DNA from 3 places in the Bacillus aerius genome. Region 2 is predicted to be linked to each of the others. Evidence: riboswitches for the same ligand, from Rfam matches in the RefSeq annotation. Region 2 holds a riboswitch; each other region holds the start of a gene.
The links. Region 2 has a riboswitch for S-adenosylmethionine ahead of M2353_RS05525 (bifunctional homocysteine S-methyltransferase/methylenetetrahydrofolate reductase). Riboswitches for the same ligand answer to the same signal wherever they lie in the genome.

Region 1 (6,470 bases), 2.4 Mb from region 2:
GCCTTCCGTTCCTTAGAACGATGTAAGAAGCTGAACGGCCGTGTAAACGAACGTAGACTTGCAGCTGTTACGTTCCATCCAACAGTTTCTTCTGTTAGAATCCCTTCTTTTCTCCGTTCCTCAGGCACAAGGGCAATACCCGCTCTCACAGCGTGATGAGGCGACTTGATATGAATGGTTTGACCATGCAGCTGCACAGTGCCTGACTTTTTTTCTGAGGCGCCGAATAGGGCTTTGCACAATTCTGTTTTACCAGCACCGACTAGTCCTGCAATCCCGAGAATTTCTCCTTTTTTCACATGAAGATGAATGTTGTTTAATTTATGTTGGTCATGCAACTCTTTCACATCAAGCACAATCGGTGCATCCTCAAGCGTTGTACGAGATGGGAATTGATCCTCTAATGGCGCGCCAAGCATTTCTTCAATGACCTGCTTTGGATCGGTTTCTTTAATGAGGTGCGCCGCCACATCAGTTCCATTCTTCATCACAGTCAGTTCATCACAGATGTTGAAAATCTCCGGCATGCGATGCGAGATAAAAATGATGCCTGTGCCGTTCTTTTTCAATTGATGAATCATTGAGAATAACTTGCTTGTTTCTGCATGACTAAGTGGAGCGGTTGGTTCATCTAAAATTAAAATGCTGCATTTGATCGACACAGCCTTGGCAATGAGCACCATTTGTTTTTCTGCCAGTGTCAAATCACTCACAAGACGCTTCGTTGAGATGTCAATGTCCATCTCTTGTAACAGCTGTGCTGCCTTGCGGTGAATCTCTTTCCAACGGACGAATGGTTTTTTCTCCATTTCATGGATCATCATATTTTCGCCAACACTTAAATATGGCACTAGAGCTGTATCCACTTCTTGATGGACGGTCTGCACACCGTATGAGGCCGCATCCTTCGGTGTATGAATGGTCGCCGCCTCGCCATTGATGTGGATGGTTCCTTCAAAATGTGAATGAGCACCAGAGAGAACTTTCATTAACGTTGACTTCCCAGCGCCGTTCGCCCCAATCAGGGCATGGACTGTGCCTTTTTTTAATGTGAAATTTGCTTGATCTAACGCTTTGACTCCTGGGAATTCAATCGAAATGTTTTTCATATGAACAAGCGGCGTTGTCATAGGTGTCCTCCTTCTCTCCTGATCGTCAATTGAAAAACGAAACACCCTCTATGAAAAGAGAGTGCACGTAGTTTATTTTGCATAATGCTTCCTCAAGGTCTTCATCCAGTCTTCTTCAAAAGCAGTCGATGATCCGAATCCTTTTACTTCATCTGCAAGATTGACCATATTGATGGCCTTTCCTGCATCCTGAAGCTGCTTTTGTGAAATGAGAGAGGCCTCAAGGTCATAGGAAGATGGCGTTTTCTCGCCAGCTAGTTTCTTCGCAAGAATCCTTACGTCGATTGCGCCAATGAGCTTCGGATCGACAGCGGCAGTGTACTTCCAAGGACTGTCTTTCGCAGTCATTTCTTGCAGATCGGCATTAGACACATCAATACCGTATATTTTCACTTCGGTTCTTCCTGCTTCTTTTAAAGCTCTTGCGGCACCAATCGCAAATGCATCCCACGTGGCAAAAATCGCATCCAGTTTACCCTTTGGATATTTATTTAGCATAGCCGCAACCGCATTTTGTGTTTGAACTGATGTATCAGAGGCCGCAACGCCAAATCGGTCAAGTTCCTTGATTCCTGTATGCTGTTTGAGCGTTTCTTGGTACACCTTGTTTCGTCTCACCATTGGAGGGAATCCGTCTACCCAAAGATACGCAATATTTGCTTTCCCTTTAAAATCAGCCACGAGTGCATCTAATGATTTTTCTGCTAATTGCTCGTCATCTTGAGACGTCACTGTGACCCCTTTGATGTCCTTCAGCTTCGGATTTGAATCAAACGCCACAACTGGAATGCCCTTCGCTGTGATCTTCTTCACATCAGCGACTGTCGCCTCATCATCCCCATGAGAGATGATAAAGCCATCATAGTTTTCTTCTAGTGCTTGAGAAATGGCATCATGAAACTTCGCCGTATCACCATTTGCCGTGTAGACATCTACTGTAAAGCCTAGCGCTTCACCTTCTGCCTTCGTTCCTGCTAAAAACTGAGCAGTATGATCGTCCCCGCCAATTTTACGGATGACTTTAATTTTTGCTCCCTGTCCTTTTGCAAATCGCTTCGGGACATTGTCAAAGGAGACCTTTTCGTTTGCATTAGCCTTTGAGCCTGCGCTTGATCCCGTACCGCAACCAGATAATAGCACGGTCAGGACCGTCAATAATACAAGAGATGATGTCCAATATTTACGTTTCATTGCTGTTCCTCCTCAAGTTGTTTTATTTTTCACATCGGAAAACTAGGTAAAGAAGTGGAAATATGCCTGTGAACCCAGTCTTTTGATTCTAAAAAAAGAGATCAAAAAAAGCCTCTCTTGATAAAGAGAGGCTTGATCACCGTTGCATGAAACATGTATCGGGAAGTCTTCCTCTCTTATCTGTCAAAGCTGTAACAGCTTTGCAGGAATTAGCACCAATTTCTTAAATAGAAACGGTTGCTGGGCGTCATAGGGCCAGTCCCTCTGCCTCTCTTGATAAGAGATCCGTTATGAAATTTGTTTTAGTTGAAATGTCTTCTTTACTTTAATGTGATGTCTCATCAATGTCAATGACTTTTTTGAAAATTTCTAAAATGATCACTTGCACCGAATACCTTGTTTAACTGCCGATGATTTTCTTAGCAGGTGATGATGCCTTAAGACGGAAATCATATTTTTTCTCATTCACAAATTGGGGATTAAGGTGTGCTGATCCTTTATCTTGACCGCTTTTCGAGCGATACGTTTTGTAGCCTTCCAGCCATTTCCCGCGCCATACCCATTGTGAGGCTTTTGCACCTTTGCGGTCATCGTAGACATTCTTTTGGAATGTATTCTTCTTGTTCACTTCGTAGAGATTCACGACTAAGTAATGCGAAGCACTGGCTGTCATGATATTATTCGTGATTCGATTGTTCACCGATTGATATTGCATGAGCAATTGACCGCCTTCTAAGCCGGCTGTGTCATTTTTGTACAAAATGTTATGGGAGATGGTCGTGTTTGTGGTTCCGCCCCGCTTCTTGTCATAGCCGCCAATGGAGATGCCTGTATAACGATTTAAATATACTTGATTGTGCTCAATGCGAATGCGTTCGGCCATCTTCCCTTTATGTTCACTTGTGACCTCAATCCCAAGGTCATTATGATGGCTGATGTTATGATCAATCACGATGTCTTTCCCGCCATCCACATAGATTCCTCCTGCGGAGATGTCCTTGCCGTACGCTGGATTCCCAACACTCGTAATCTCATAAACTTTGTTTCTAGATACGACACCATTTCGCACTTGATCATACTTTTTAGAAGGTGCGACATTCTCAAAACCAATTAAATCAATCCCGATATTGTCCGTATGCCGGACTGTATTATGTGTCACGCGGAAATTTTTCACGTTTCCGTTTAGCACAAGGGCTTCACTAAAACCCAACTTTAACTTTTCCACAGTGTTTCCTTTGATTTCGATGTCTTCAATGGCTGCAGGTGCTTTCGTTCCATAGACCGCAATGCCATGAGCATTCCCATTTTGATGTGTCGTCTGAATGTCGTACACACGGTTGTTAAGCAGTTTGACGCCTTTGCCGCTTCCTGTGATGAATATACCAATGGGTGTCACATCTTCTTGATTCGTTTTAATATGACCGACTGTCAAACCTTTCAGGGTGATATAGCTTTTTTGATCAATCTTCACAAGACCACCGTCTGCTTGATTTCCTTTAAGAGATGCTCCGCTAATGACAGGCTTCTCTTTTCCATACGCTTGAAAAACAACTGGTGCTTTCTTTGTTCCAGAATGGCGGACAATCAATCTCTCTTTGTATGTACCGCCTCTCATATAAACTGTTGTCCCAGCTTTCGCGATACTTGCCGCTTTTTTCAGCGTACGGAAAGGCTTTTGCTTTGTCCCTGGATGTTTGTCGTTCCCATTTGCTGCGACGTAATAGGCAGTACCTTGCTTCGCACCAGCCTCCTCCGTCATCGCTTGACAGCCAAAACTAATGGCGGTCATCAATAAAATCAATAAGGCGCCTGATATCATTCGTTTCATCTCGTTGTTTGCTCCCTTCCACTCTCTTCTACCTTTATCGGTTAAAAAAAAGAGGATTAAAATATGGCAATGCCCCTTGCAATGTACTAGTCAAAAGGTGTATGGTTGAAAGAATATCTTACAGGAAAACAAATCGCTTTTAAATTGTCAGATTAATCAGTTAATAATGAAATTGGATTTTATTTCTAAGGGGAAACTTCAGTAAAACCACGACAGAGAGGAGGAAAGCGCTTTAACAGATTTTTCTTGTCTGAATTCCAGAAAACCTATTGCTAATATTTTGTGAAGGTATAGAATAGAATCATAATTATTTCATATTATTAGAATTTTCAAATAATCAAACAGCAAGGAGATTTACGATGCCAAAACAACCCATCCGCGTTGAACTTAGTTCAACAAAAAAACCAAAACCTCAATCTGATCAACTTGAATTCGGAAAAATCTTCACAGACCACATGTTTGTGATGGATTATTCAATTGATAAAGGCTGGTATGATCCGAGAATTATCCCTTATCAGGCGATTCCAATGGACCCAGCTTCTATGGTTTATCATTATGGCCAATCTGTTTTTGAAGGCTTGAAGGCGTATGTGTCTGAGGATCAAAAGATTCTCTTATTCCGTCCCGAAAAAAATATGGAACGCTTAAACAGATCAAATGATCGCCTATGTATCCCGCAAATTGATACAGAAACGGTTTTAGAAGGCTTAAATGAACTCATTCGCATTGATAAGGATTGGGTACCTGATGCAGAGGGCACTTCTTTGTATATTCGTCCATTCATTATTTCTACTGAGCCCTATTTAGGTGTTGCACCGTCAAGCACCTATAAGCTGATCATCATTTTATCTCCAGTAGGTTCTTATTATAAAGAAGGCATCCATCCGGTCAAAATTGCGGTGGAAAACGAATTTGTCCGCGCTGTTAAAGGCGGAACAGGAAATGCCAAAACAGCTGGAAACTATGCATCAAGCCTGAAAGCACAGCAAGTTGCTGAAACGAAAGGATTTTCACAAGTCCTGTGGCTTGATGGCATCGAGAAAAAGTACATTGAAGAAGTCGGCAGTATGAATATCTTCTTTAAAATCAATGGAGAAATCGTGACGCCTGAACTGAATGGCAGCATTTTAGAAGGGATCACACGGAATTCTGTGCTTGAGCTGTTAAAGCATTGGGAAATCCCTGTGACAGAACGTAAAATTTCAATTGATGAGTTAATCGAAGCACATCAGTCAGGTGAACTTGAAGAAATCTTCGGGACAGGAACGGCAGCCGTCATTTCTCCTGTCGGTGAATTAATTTATCACGATCAGCCATACGTCATTCAAAATGGTCAAACAGGCGAAGTATCGAAGAAATTGTACGAAGCGATTACTGGAATCCAAAAAGGAACTCAGCCAGATATCTTCGGCTGGACAGTAGAAGTCGATTCGGTCGTCAAGCAGGCATAAGCAAACGAAAGAACCTTTCATTTGATGAAGGGTTCTTTTTTTGTTTCTTTATCTCCTTCGCTACCTCATAATGGAAAATATGGATCTATTCCACGCTTAAGGAGTGATGATATGTTTTTTACTTATTTACTAGCGTTCTTTGGGATTTGCATCGGATCGATCATCATCGCTACAGGTTTCGATGATTCATCGTTCTTCACCCGTTTTCTATTTAAGTTTCTCGGAATTTCTATCCTTGTTCTTTCCATTACTTTTGTAAAAGTGAGGCGAATGAGGTTACGCAATAAAAAGGCGAAAAAGACTTAGATGTCAGTCAGCCTTCAATCAAATCGTGCACCAAAACAAGACCGAGATCCCCACAATGGCCCCTGCATATATCCACTGTTTCCCTTTGATACTCCGCTTTCTCTCGATCAGTAAAAAGATCTCTGGTAAAAAGACGATGATGATTTCTAGGATAAAAACAAGATGATAAACTGGCGGCATCGGCTGGAAATCAAAGTCTCTTTCATCTCCACCGATGGTTGCGAAATACATTAACAGATTGGTTACTGGAATAGTAAAACAAACGAGCAGGCGGAGAACATACATCCACACATCCTGTCTATGCCGAATCAGGCCAATAAATGAAGCGATGATTCCATACAAAAACAAAACCACTGTGCCGTAACTCAGTAGAGGTTGAACGATAAAGCCGTAAAGCATTAAACCAATTGCCACCATATTCTAACCGTCCTTTCTTTGAAGCAGTACATGTTGTTTTTTCTATCATACACTGCTTTCTCCGGTTTCCATATGAAAAAATCATAAAAAACGACCCCATAAAGGGGCCATTTTATTTTAAGCATTCACTGATTTGAAGAACTGCGG
Region 2 (6,470 bases):
GTTTTGATTAAAAAGGCGCCCAACCTCTGACATTCCCTGCATTAATGGTCCATTGATGACATGAAGAGGTGATTCAAATTTCTCCAAAGCAAGGGCCAAATCATCAATCAGGCCTTCTTTCGTCCCTTCGACGACATAGAGTGCCAGCCTTTCATCAAGTGATAAGGAGATCTTTGGTTTCTTCTCTGTTTTCTTTTTCCCGCGATAAAATTGGGTGAACTCAGCAAGGGTTTGATCATTTGTTTCATAAAGTAAAGTTTCAGCCAGCTTGATTTCTTCCTTTGGAATTGAAGCGAAGCGTTCAAGCTTTTCAGTATTCACGATCGCATAATCAAGCCCTGCTTTTACGCAGTGATACAAATAAACGGCATTCAATATTTCTCTGCCAACTGGCGGGAGTCCGAAAGACACGTTACTAATGCCTAAAATGGTGAGACATTCAGGCAGTGCTGCTTTGATTCGCTCAATGCCTTTAATCGTCTCTTCAGCAGCACCAATATACTGTTCGTCTCCAGTACCTACTGGAAAGACAAGAGGGTCAAAAATGATATCACTCGCAGGGATTCCATATTTTTTCGTGAGCAGGTCATGGGATCTTACGGCAATCTCAAGTTTTCGATCTGCTGTGACGGCCATCCCTGTCTCATCGATTGTTCCAACAACAAGTGCGCCGCCATATAGCTTGACAAGCGGAAGAATCTCTTCAAAGCGCTCTTCTCCATCCTCTAAATTAATAGAATTAATAATGGCTTTTCCTTGAGAATACATGAGTGCTTTTTCGATGACATGTTTATCGGTTGAATCAATGACAAAAGGAGCTTTCACTTTTTTCATGGCTTCTTTTAAAAAGCCTTCCATGTCTGCTATCTCATCACGATCAGGGTCTGCTAGACACACATCAATGACGTGAGCGCCATTTTTCACTTGAGCACGAGCAATTTCTGCTGCCTCTTCAAACTTTTGTTCTGCGATGAGCCGTTTGAATTTGCGTGAACCAATGACATTTGTGCGCTCACCAACAAAGAGGGGGCGCATCGCTTCTTCATAAATGAGGGGCTCGATGCCTGATACGGTATGCGGTGATGACTCATGCGACATGCTGCGGGGCTGAAGCGAACGTACTTCATCTGACAATGCCTGAATATGTGCAGGCGTTGTACCGCAGCAGCCACCGACGATATTTAACCAGCCTTCTTTTGCAAAAGCGGCAATTTTTTTAGCAAGCGAAGCAGGGGATTCGTGATATTGCCCTTCTTCATCAGGGAGACCAGCGTTTGGATAGCAGCTGACAGCCGACTTTGAGATGGAGGAGAGTGTACGGATATGGTCTGTCATAAATTCTGGACCAGTTGCACAGTTTAAACCGACGCTGATTGGTTTCATATGCTCAAGTGATATATAAAAGGCTTCAATATCTTGACCGGCAAGGGTGGTGCCCATTGGTTCAATCGTCCCTGACACCATCAGTGGTAGCTCAATACCGGTTGCGTGAAAGGCTTCTTGAATGCCTTTAAATCCAGCTTTGACATTCAGCATGTCTTGACTTGTTTCTAAAAGAAGAGCATCACATTTCCCATCAATCAGGGCGCGGGCTTGTTCTTCATAATTTGCAACGAGCTCTTCAAACGTTGTGCCGCCTGTTACGGATAATGTTTTTGTAGTGGGCCCCATTGCGCCTACAACAAAGCGGGGCCAGTCTGGTGTCGACAAACGGTCTGCTTCACGCTTTGCCAACTGAGCTGCTTTTACGTTCAATTCATAGGCGAGATGGCCAAGTCCATATTCATCGAGAACGAGCTTCGTCGCGCCGAATGTATTTGTTTCGATTAAATCTGCACTTGCTTCAAGATATTGCCGGTGAATCGTGGAGATAATATGAGGGGCTGTGACGTTCAAATATTCGTTACAGCCCTCATACTCTTCTCCGCCGAAATCCTCTGCTGTGAGATCGGCGTTTTGAATCATTGTGCCCATTGCACCGTCAAGGACGAGGATGCGTTTTTTGAGCTGTTCAGTGATAGTTGGCATGGATGTTTGGCTCCTTTTCTTTCTGATGGATGTAAGTTGTCAGTTCTGCTGTTAAATCTGATCGAAGGAAAGGGGTAATTAAATAGATACCATTAAACAATTCGCAGGCTGTATCTAATAAAGAGCGGGCAATCGCTAACCCTTCTGTCCGCTGCTTTTCTTTATCTTCGCCTGCCTTGGCCATAATCTCACGAATCGAGTCAGACAATTTAATGCCGGGAATTTCATGATGAATAAACTCAGCATTTCGGCTGCTTGTTAGCGGCATAATACCGATGTAAATCGGTTTATCCAAATGTCGGCTTTCTTCATGAATCTTCACAAGCTGTTCCTCAGAGTAAACAGGTTGTGAAATAAAATAATCGGCACCGTATTCAATTTTCTTCTCAAGGCGTTTGACCGCTTTATCAATATGACGGACATTTGGATTAAACGCACCAGCCACAGAAAAATTAGTCTTTTTCCCGAGCGGCTTCCCGGAGAAAGATAGTCCCTCGTTAAATTGTTTGATCAGACGGATCAAATCAAAGGAGGTTAAATCATACACAGATGTCGCACCTGGGAAGTCTCCAATTTTAGACGGATCGCCTGTGATGGCTAAAATATCGGTTAGTCCAAGCGTGTCCAGCCCCATTAAGTGGGATTGGAGTCCAATCAAATTGCGATCACGACATGTGATATGGACAAGTGAACGCATATCAAGCTGCTGTTTTAATAAAGCGCCGCATGCCACATTGCTAATACGCGGGGTAGCTAGAGAGTTATCGGCCAGTGTGAGGGCATCAATGCCCGCACTTTTTAATTCGTTCGCTGCGACGAGGAATTTTTCAAAGTTCAGCTTCTTCGGCGGGTCCAGCTCGACGATAATCGAACGTTTTTTCACAGCAAGCTCGTCAAGACCTGGTTCTGTTCGTTGATCTTGGATGGAAATGATTTCTTCTTTTAATACTTTCACTTCTTTTTCGGTGATAGGTGCTAAATCTTTGACCGCCTCAGCCATGGCGCTAATATGCTGAGGGGTTGTTCCGCAGCAGCCTCCAATGATTCGTGCGCCTTGATTTCTAAACTCAAGTGCACTTTTTCGGAAATAATCATTATCTGTATCATAGACGAGTCTGCCTTCTTCAAGGGAGGGGAGACTGCTGTTTGGATAGACAGATAAATGCGAATTTTGCAAAAGTGGAACGCCTTCAAGTGCCTGAATCATATGATAAGGGCCTAATCGGCAGTTAATGCCGACGACATCAGCGCCAAGTGAGGATAATTCAGATAAACCGTCTTTTAGCGGTGTACCGTCCTGTAATACACCTTGCTCATGCATGGAGACGTTCATGACAATCGGAAGCGCAGTTTCTTTGCGAGCAATCTCAAGAACGGCTTTTGCTTCTTCAATATCGTAATATGTTTCAAGCAGTAATCCATCAGGTTCTTCATTTAAAAGGATATAGAGCTGTTCTCTAAAGCTCCGTTTAATCTCGTCTAAAGAGTAGGCATTTTTGTTAAATGTTCGAATGCCGCCGATCGTTCCAAGGACATAAGCTGAGCCAGCGGCTGCTTTGGCAATTTGTACAGCTTTTGTGTTAATGCGTTTTGTTTCTTCCTCTAAGCCATAGCGGGATAGTTTAATATAATTCGCGCCGTATGTGTTCGTTTGAATAATGTCCGCTCCAGCTTGCACATATGCCTCGTGCACTCTTTTGACTTCATCTTCTTTTGATAAATTTAATTCTTCAAAGCAGCGGTCAATGCCATAAGAGTATAAAAGTGTTCCCATTGCTCCATCAGCAATCAGTACGCGATTTTGTAAGTCTTGTAATAGGCCCATTGGTTTCCTCCTTATTTCTATGTAACAAAAAAAGCCTTCTGATAAGAAGAAGACTTTTTGGCTGTATTGAAATTCTTCTCCTTATCTTCCAAGCAGTTGCTTGCTGGATTTAGCACCTTGGTCATAGAAAATAGATTTCTACTACACCGGTTGCTGAGGCTTCACAGGGCCAGTCCCTCTGCCTCTCTTGATAAGAAAGCGATATGAACATGTCAATGAATTGAACTTCCATCAACTGTATCGAAAAAATCGGAAATAATCAATGGAAAATTTGAAATTTATCGAAAATTTATAAATTGGACGTCAATCGGTAAATCTGCCTTGCGCATGAGCGCCATCACTTCTTGTAAATCATCTTTATTTTTTCCTGTCACACGCACTTGGTCATCTTGAAATTGCGACTTTACTTTTAAACCAGATTGTTTAATCAAGGCATTGATCTTTTTGGCATTGTCCTTATCAATCCCGCTAATCAGCTTTGCACGCTGGCGAACGGTTCCACCTAGGGCATGTTCTGTTTTTCCGTAGTCAATGTTTTTAGTCGGTACGTTTCGTTTAATCAGTTTTGTCACAAGGACATCCTTTAGCTGCTCCAGCTTGAAGTCATCATCAGAAATGAGAACGAGTTCTTCTTTTTCTAGTGAAATATCACTTTTACTTCCTTTAAAATCATAACGGTTTTTAATTTCTTTCAGTGCTGCTTGAATGGCGTTTTGCACTTCTGGCAGCTCCACCTTCGATACAATATCAAATGAACTTTCTTTTGCCATCACATATGACCTCCAACTATAGATATTGCGTCTATTTTATCATGCCCATAGGGGAAGAAGAAACTTTATCGAGGAGAGTTCAGATGCATGCGGTATAATTCAAGTACAGTTTGTCCACTTTAGCTAACAGAACTAGAGATGTTCATGATGACAGAAGTATAGTAGAATAAAGTGAATCAAAAGATGAACGAACGCTCTTTTAAGGGCAGATAGGAAGGAAGAGAACATGAGACCAGGTGAGCAACTGACCTTGCAAATAGATAACGAGATGGAATACGGCTACTTTTTAACAGATGGCGAAGATTCTGTTCTTCTACATCGCAGTGAGATGACAGAGGATATTGGAGATCGTGATGAAGTAGAGGTCTACTTATATGTAGATCATGAGGAAAGACTGGCAGCGACGATGAAAATTCCTAAAATCAATGCACATACATACGACTGGGTAGAAGTCGTAGACGTTGTAGAAGATATGGGTGCTTTTGTCGATATAGGTTTGTCAAAGGATGCACTTGTTGCAACTGAACACCTCCCGCCTTTTGAGGAAGCGTGGCCGAAAAAAGGCGACAAACTATACTGTATGCTCAAAGTGACAAGTTACGGGAGAATGTTCGCAAAACCAGCCACTGAAGATGTGATCAGTGAATTATTTACTGAGGCGCCAGAAACGTTAATGAACAAAGAAATTACGGGAACGATTTATCGCTTAATTGCGACAGGTTCTTTTATGCTGACAGATACAGGCGTGCGTGGGTTTATCCACCGCACGGAACGAAAGGAAGAGCCTAGATTAGGATCGACCGTGACAGGACGCGTCATTGCAGTGAAAGAGGACGGAACCGTGAACGTTTCTCTGCTGCCTAGAAAACAGGATGCATTATCTGTCGATGCAGAAGAAATTTTAACTTATATGAGAACGAGAAACGGTGCAATGCCTTACGGGGATAAAAGTGATCCAGAAGATATCCGGGAAAGATTTCAAATGAGCAAAGCAGCCTTCAAACGAGCATTAGGTCATCTGATGAAAAATGATCTTGTTTACCAAAAAGAAGGATGGACATACGAGAAAAAGTGAGCATTTGCTCGCTTTTTTTATTTTTATCTTAAATAATGGTTTTTTTCAGTGAAAAAAGTCATGAAAAAAGCTGAAAATCCTTCACTTTATCATTGAAACAATGCCTCTCAAATCCGATAAATAAGGGGTAAGGATGATAAAAGGAGTGTGTTTTTGGATGAAAGTGAAGATTTCATTACTTCTGATGGCAGCGATGATCATGGTACTCGCCTCATGCAGCAATCAGCAGGGAGGACCACCGATATCAAATGCGAAGCATATTGGTGTCATGCTGACGGATGATGGTCTTGGTGATCAATCATTTAACGATTCATCATTTAAAGGATTAGAAAAAGCACGTGATGAGCTTGGCATTGAATTCGATTATAGAGAAATTGCAGAAACCGATACATATGAAAAAGGGCTGACCGAGCTTGTGAAAGATGGAAATGACCTGATCATCGGTGTAGGTTTCAGTATGCAAGAAGACTTAGAAAAGGTAGCGAAAAAATATCCGAAAAAGCAATTTTTACTCATTGATGCTGTGTCTGAACTGAAAAATGTCACATCAGTGACTTTTAAAGAAGAGCAGGGCAGCTATCTAGCGGGAGCACTTGCTGCCATGACAACAAAAAGTGATGTCATTGGTTTTGTGGGCGGAGTCGATGCAGAGGTGATCCACCGATTTGAACAAGGCTATCAAAAAGGCGCAAAATCTGTGAATCCGAAAATCAAGGTCGTATCCACGTATGCTGGCACATTTAGTGATGCAGGTAAAGGCAGTAAAATAGCG
Region 3 (6,470 bases), 210 kb from region 2:
CAAATGTTTCATACTCTTTATGTACGAGCCCTAGCTCTTTACATTCGTTCAGTAAATAATCACGCGCAAACGTGAGATCCGCATGTTTCGCTGCCTCAATATCAGTCACTGAATCACCAATCATGATAATAAAGTCATCTTCCTGCGTCAGTTCTCGAATAATGGAAGGCTTGCAGCAGCCACAGCCATTTTGGCATTCTGAATCACAGGCATACGGCCATTCAATTTGAATATGGTCTTCTTTAAATGATGCATGGTTACAATAAATATTCTCTTGTTCGACAATCCCTTCAAGGATAGGATAGACAAAAAAGTCCATACCGCCGCTGAGTACATAGAAAGGAATGTCTGCTTTTTTGACATCATCGACAAACTGTTCAAATCCTTCACGAATCTCTGTATCCTCTAAAATAAATGACCGAATGGCTTCTTTCTGATCACTCGTCAGTAACTGAAACATCTGCCCGACGCCTTCTTGGATCGTGATCTCTTTTGCTAGAACACCATCCTTCCATTTCGTCCATTCTTTTGGAGCAAACTGCTTCATGATGCGAATGATATTATCATTTTTCGTAATCGTGCCATCAAAATCACAACATACAATTGGTTTTTTCATTTATTCTGCTACCCTTCCCCAAAGATCAAGTGCTGCTTGTAAGTCTTGACAAGTTGATGCTTTTTCTTCGATAGACTCTTTTTTGACCACCGCATCAATGATCGAACGAAAGGCTTTCCCTCCTCCAGTTGCTCCCCGCGGATGTCCGTGAATTCCCCCGCCTGCATTAATGACATGATCAAGTCCAAAATCTTTGATTAAGATCGGCACCATTCCCGGGTGAATGCCTGCTGAAGGGACAGGAAATGTTTGTTGAACTGTATCCTCTTTCACACATGCTTCGAAAATGCCAATGGCATCTTTTTTCGGAAGGGCGACTGATCCATAAGGAGAGGGAAAAAGACTTAAATCAGAGCCAGCATATCGATTTAATTTGCCTAAAAGAAGAGAATGCGAGAATCCATAGTCTGGAGATGATGTCATTGCACCGCTCACTGCCGGATGTGCCATGATCGGCAATGGGATCTCTGGATCTTCAGCCAAGCTTTGCATGACATCAAGTCCATAGGCAAAAACGTTGAATAAAAGCGCATCAGCCCCGAGTTCGGCTGCCTTTCTTGCTCGATCTTTCAAATCAAAAGTTCTACCAGTTAAATTAACAGCATAAAGCGTGCGATGTCCTGTCTCTTCATATGTTTCTTTTAATATCTTTTTTCCTTCCATGATTCGATCTTCAAAAGGGGCTAATGGGCTTTCAAATAAAATCTCATCATCTTTGATGAAGTCTACTCCACCTAAAGCCTGTAAGCGGAGCTGCTTTTTTAAATCCTCCATATCACGGCCGATCACGCCTTTAAATATACTCATCAATAGCGGCCGATCAAACACGCCTACTTTCTTTCGTATCCCCTCAATGCCAAATACCGGTCCTGGCAGACAGCTTTTAAACCTTTCCGAAAATTCGATATCGACGAGCTTTACTTTCCCATCCAGTGAAAGCTTTCCAAAAATCGTCGTCAACACCGCTGGTATATCAGCTGAAAAGTTCGCCTCAGGATAAGCAATGGTCACCTCTGATTGATACAGACCACCATTTGCGGAGGACTGTTCTTTTACGCTCACCACACGGCCTTTATGTTTTTTTAGCTGCTCCTTTTTGAGCTGCGGCAAGTCCGTCCATGACCCGACCGTTAACCCAAGTGCGATCTGCTCTGCTTTTCGGTCTATTTGTTCATCCTCTCGATGTGTTAGTACGTATGTTGCCAGTAGTTCACTCACTAGGAATCCCCTTTCGATTGCGTCCTGTATATGGTCAATAAAAAAACCTCTTTAAGTGCTTGATCAGCGCGTTAAAGAGGTTTCGTCTCATTCATCCGAATCTTATCTCTCAGCGCTTGCTGCAAGAATTAGCACCGTGCTTCATGGAAGTCGGTTGCCGGGCTTCATTGGGCTAGTCCCTCTGCCTACTCTTGATAAGAATATTCAATTTTCTTAAATATTGCCTGAATTATCGCACCATTTTTTTACGTTGTCAATGGCTTTTTTTCAAATAACTGCAAGGCAGCGATACGATCAGCGGCTTCCTTTAGCCGCTCCTCACTTGTTAAAAGGCCGACTCTGACGTAGCCTTCACCGTGAGCACCAAAGCCATTCCCTGGTGCCACAACAACATGTGCTTTTTCTAATAATACATCCGAAAAAGTTTCAGATGTATACCCTTCAGGCACCTTTAACCAAGCAAAAAACGAGCCCTTTGGCGCACTGACGTCCCAGCCAATCTCTTTGCATGCAGCAATCCAAGTGTTTCGTCTTTTTTCGTACCGATCATTTTGTACTTGTACGCACGTTTGATCGCTTAAAAGTGCTTCTGCTGCTGCATCTTGAGTTGCTTTAAACAGTGACACAAACAGGTGATCCTGATAAAGCTCAATGGCTTCGATAACAGAGGCATTCCCTGCTGCAAAACCGACTCTCCAACCAGCCATATTATACGTTTTGGACAATGTATAGATTTCAATACCTGTCTCTTTTGCTCCGTCTATTTGCAGGAAACTAAGGGGCTTTTCGCCGTCAAATCCTATGCCGCCATATGCAAAATCATGGACAACACACATCTTATTTGCACTCGCAAACGCAACAGTATCTTCAAAAAATGTCCGGGTTGCAGTCGCACCAGTCGGATTATTTGGGTAATTTAAGTACATCAATTTTGCTTGATTCTTATCCTGCTCTGACAATTGGTGGTAGTCAGGTAAAAAATCATTTTGTTCAAGAAGAGGCATTGTGACCATGCGAGCTCCGGCAAGCACAGCGCCTGACCAGTAATCAGGATAGCCCGGATCTGGAACAAGCAGCGTATCACCTGGATTCAGTAAACATTGCGGCAATTCGACTAGTCCCGCTTTCCCTCCAAATAAGATGGCAATCTCTGTCTTTGGGTCAAGCGTGACACCATATTCTCTTTCATAAAAAGTAGCTGCAGCTTTTTTTAGTTTCGCTGTCCCGCGGAATGAGGAGTATTGATGATTTTCAGGTTTTGCTACCGCTTCCTGCATCGCTTTCACAATATGTGGAGGAGTGGGCTGATCAGGATTTCCTTGACCTAAATTAATCACATCTGCCCCTTCCTGCACTTTTTTCTGTACTTTTTGTACAAGCGACGCAAAAAATTGTTTCGGTAAATGTTTCAATACATCCGATTGCTGGAATTCCATTTTTTCACCTTCTATTCAAGTTACATGACAATACAATCACTGTAATGGATTGTTTTATGAATTGTAAAGCAATTTTGAAAAAAGATTGACATGTGAACTGCAGCTCTGATAATATCTAGAATTAAGAAATGCAAGCAGACATGAAACAATTACATATTGATTTCTCTTATCGAGAGTTGGGCGAGGGATTTGGCCTTTTGACCCCAACAGCAACCGACCGTTAATACCACTGTGAAGTGGGGCGCAGCAAGAACAGCGCCAAGACAATTCATTGTCTTATAGGGCACGGTGCTAATTCCATCAGACGTATGTGCTGAGAGATAAGAGAGGCTTCGAGCATACACGCCATCAAGCCTCTTTCTCTCAGGAGAAAGAGGCTTTTTTATATGATTTGGAGGGAAGCAATTGGTTACACTTACGGCATCATATGAAGAATTAACAGAAAGTTCGGCAGTTGCACTTGCCATTAGACTTGGATTGATTCAGGAGAGCAGTCATTTAACATGCACTGAAATCGGTGACGGAAATTTAAATTACGTCTTTCATATTTATGATCACAAACAAGCAAAAGGACTGATTATCAAGCAGGCCCTTCCTTACGCAAAAGTCGTTGGAGAAAGCTGGCCGCTGACATTAGATCGTGCAAGAATTGAAAGTGCAGCACTCATCAAGCAGTCAGAGTATGCACCTCATCTCGTACCAGCCGTCTATTATTCGGATACAGCTCTTGCAGTGACGGCAATGGAGGATCTATCACACCTCGAAATCGTCAGAAAAGGGCTAATTGCCGGAAAACAATACCCGTATTTATCAGATCATGTCGGAGAATTTTTAGGCAAAACACTATTTTACACGTCTGACTTTGCCACAAATCCTAAAATCAAAAAACAATTCGTGAAACAGTTTACGAACCCTGATCTTTGTGACATTACAGAAAAACTCGTCTTCACAGATCCTTTCTTTGACAGCGAAACGAATGACTTCGAAGAGGAATTAAGAGAAGAGGCACAAGCCCTATGGGCTGATCTTGAACTGCAAGCAAAAGCAGCCGAATTGAAACGGATCTTCTTAACCTCTGCTGAAACACTGGTACATGGAGATCTTCATACAGGCAGTATTTTTGCAAACGAAACGGAAACGAAAATCATTGATCCAGAGTTCGCTTTTTACGGTCCTTTCGGATTCGATATCGGTCACTTTATTGCCAATCTGTTCATAAATGCTTTATCTCATGAGAATGAACAGGATCAGCAGCACCTTTTTGATCATGTCGTCAATGTGTGGGCAACATTCAAAGAAGTGTTCACAAAAGCATGGAAAGAAGACAGTATTGAAGCGTTTAGTGTATCGGACAGCTTTTTAGAAACAACGTTTGACCGTATTTTAAAAGAAGCCACCGGCTTTGCTGGCTGTGAGCTTGTTCGCCGAACCATCGGTCTTGCGCATGCGGCTGATCTCGATGCGATTCCATCACATTCTAGAAGGCTTCAGCAGAAAAAAGCAGCACTTACACTAGGAAAAACATTGATCAAACAATATCAAGCAGTGGAAACAGCGTCTGACCTCGTCGCATTATTCCAGCAAACTGTAAAGGAGTGACGAGTTTTGTCTAAAGAATTTGAAGTTCCCCGTTCCGTCGAATGGGAAGAAAACCGTATCAACATTTTGAATCAGCAAAAATTACCCGCTGAAACCGTGTTTGAGCATTTATATACAAAAGAAGATGTGTATGATGCCATTGTGACGCTAAAAGTGCGCGGAGCACCTGCTATTGGCATTACAGCGGCTTTTGGGCTCGCACTCAGTGCACAAGAGATTGATACAGAAGACATTGATCTCTTTAAGCGAGAAGTCGCTCGCCTGAAAGAATATTTAAACAGTGCTCGTCCAACCGCTGTGAATCTTGCCTGGGCATTAGACCGGCTTTATCAGCGCATTGAGCGTGCTGCTTCGGTGAATGCAGCCAAAACTGATCTTGTCCATGAAGCCATTCAAATTCAAATCGAAGATGAAGAAACATGTCGGCAAATCGGTCAAAATGCTCTTCAGCTCTTTAAATCTGGTGATCGAATTATGACCATTTGTAACGCAGGCTCCATTGCCACAAGCCGTTACGGAACAGCGCTTGCACCCTTTTATTTAGCGAAAAAGAAAAACCTCGATCTTCACATTTACGCATGTGAAACACGTCCTGTCCTTCAAGGCGCTCGTCTGACGACATGGGAATTGATGCAGGGCGGCGTAGATGTGACGCTTATCACGGATAATATGGCAGCCCATACGATGAAAGAAAAACAAATTTCTGCCGTTATTGTTGGTGCAGATCGAATCGCTAGAAACGGTGATACAGCAAATAAAATTGGAACGTTAAGTCTGGCTATTTTAGCTAAACACTTTCAAATTCCATTTTTTGTGGCTGCGCCTCTTTCGACCTTTGATGTGTCAACTCAGGATGGGTCAGATATTCCGATTGAAGAACGCGACCCACAGGAAGTAAAGGAATTAAACGGCATCCAAATTGCGCCTCCTGACGTGCAGGTATTTAACCCTGCCTTTGATGTTACTCCTCATCATCTCATTTCCGGAATCATTACAGAAAAAGGCATCATCACTTCCAACTATACAGAAGAGATTGATGCACTATTCACTGAAAGCGTGTCACTTTAATCAAACAAAAGCGCGGGGTTCTTATCATTTAAGAGCACCGCGCTTTTTTGTTTCGTTCGTTTTTGCTAATATTTCTTTTTTCTGTTCTTCTGTCAACACGTTCATTTTGACACATAGTGATGTGACGGCGTACATTTTATCTTTTTTGCCCCATAACATGTTAGCAGCCTCCTTTTTCCCTAGACCAACTTTTTTAGCTTAATAAAAGGATATGTCGCTCGCTAAACATTTGGAACAGGTCAATTTATTTATTTTTGAACAAATGGGATGCCTTCTAATTCTAACAGGATCGCTTTCAGCCCTGTCTTCGTCCCTGCATAACCCGTCAAAGTCCTGTCTTTTCCAATGACCCGGTGACACGGGATAAAAATAGGCAACGCATTGCGTCTATTAGCTTGTCCAATGGCTCTGACAGCCTTTGGATTGCCGATCGCTTCTGCAATATCAGCATAGCTTTTTGATTCACCATACGGAATAGTAGAAAGTGCCTCCCACACTTGCTCTTGAAACGGAGAGCCTGCTTGCTTGAGCGG

Region 1: another riboswitch for S-adenosylmethionine. It lies ahead of M2353_RS18310 (sugar ABC transporter substrate-binding protein); the one in region 2 lies ahead of M2353_RS05525 (bifunctional homocysteine S-methyltransferase/methylenetetrahydrofolate reductase).
Region 3: another riboswitch for S-adenosylmethionine. It lies ahead of mtnW (2,3-diketo-5-methylthiopentyl-1-phosphate enolase); the one in region 2 lies ahead of M2353_RS05525 (bifunctional homocysteine S-methyltransferase/methylenetetrahydrofolate reductase).

The regions. Positions count from the first base shown of each region.
Region 1 is NZ_JARYHO010000001.1:3,520,010-3,526,479, forward strand. Features, by position in the region: gene M2353_RS18305 (sugar ABC transporter ATP-binding protein) at 1-1,130, opposite strand, end outside; gene M2353_RS18310 (sugar ABC transporter substrate-binding protein) at 1,203-2,321, opposite strand; SAM riboswitch class I at 2,495-2,604, opposite strand; gene M2353_RS18315 (right-handed parallel beta-helix repeat-containing protein) at 2,722-4,149, opposite strand; gene M2353_RS18320 (branched-chain amino acid aminotransferase) at 4,509-5,600, shown strand; gene M2353_RS18325 (hypothetical protein) at 5,925-6,323, opposite strand; gene M2353_RS18330 (6-phospho-beta-glucosidase) at 6,441-6,470, opposite strand, start outside.
Region 2 is NZ_JARYHO010000001.1:1,089,553-1,096,022, forward strand. Features, by position in the region: gene metH (methionine synthase) at 1-2,028, opposite strand, end outside; gene M2353_RS05525 (bifunctional homocysteine S-methyltransferase/methylenetetrahydrofolate reductase) at 2,012-3,853, opposite strand; SAM riboswitch class I at 3,932-4,050, opposite strand; gene M2353_RS05530 (YajQ family cyclic di-GMP-binding protein) at 4,132-4,623, opposite strand; gene M2353_RS05535 (CvfB family protein) at 4,850-5,698, shown strand; gene M2353_RS05540 (BMP family lipoprotein) at 5,856-6,470, shown strand, end outside.
Region 3 is NZ_JARYHO010000001.1:1,298,346-1,304,815, reverse strand. Features, by position in the region: gene M2353_RS06725 (2-hydroxy-3-keto-5-methylthiopentenyl-1-phosphate phosphatase) at 1-616, opposite strand, end outside; gene mtnW (2,3-diketo-5-methylthiopentyl-1-phosphate enolase) at 617-1,834, opposite strand; SAM riboswitch class I at 1,934-2,035, opposite strand; gene M2353_RS06715 (pyridoxal phosphate-dependent aminotransferase) at 2,080-3,270, opposite strand; gene mtnK (S-methyl-5-thioribose kinase) at 3,676-4,869, shown strand; gene mtnA (S-methyl-5-thioribose-1-phosphate isomerase) at 4,876-5,937, shown strand; gene M2353_RS06700 (hypothetical protein) at 5,962-6,096, opposite strand; gene M2353_RS06695 (methylated-DNA--[protein]-cysteine S-methyltransferase) at 6,186-6,470, opposite strand, start outside.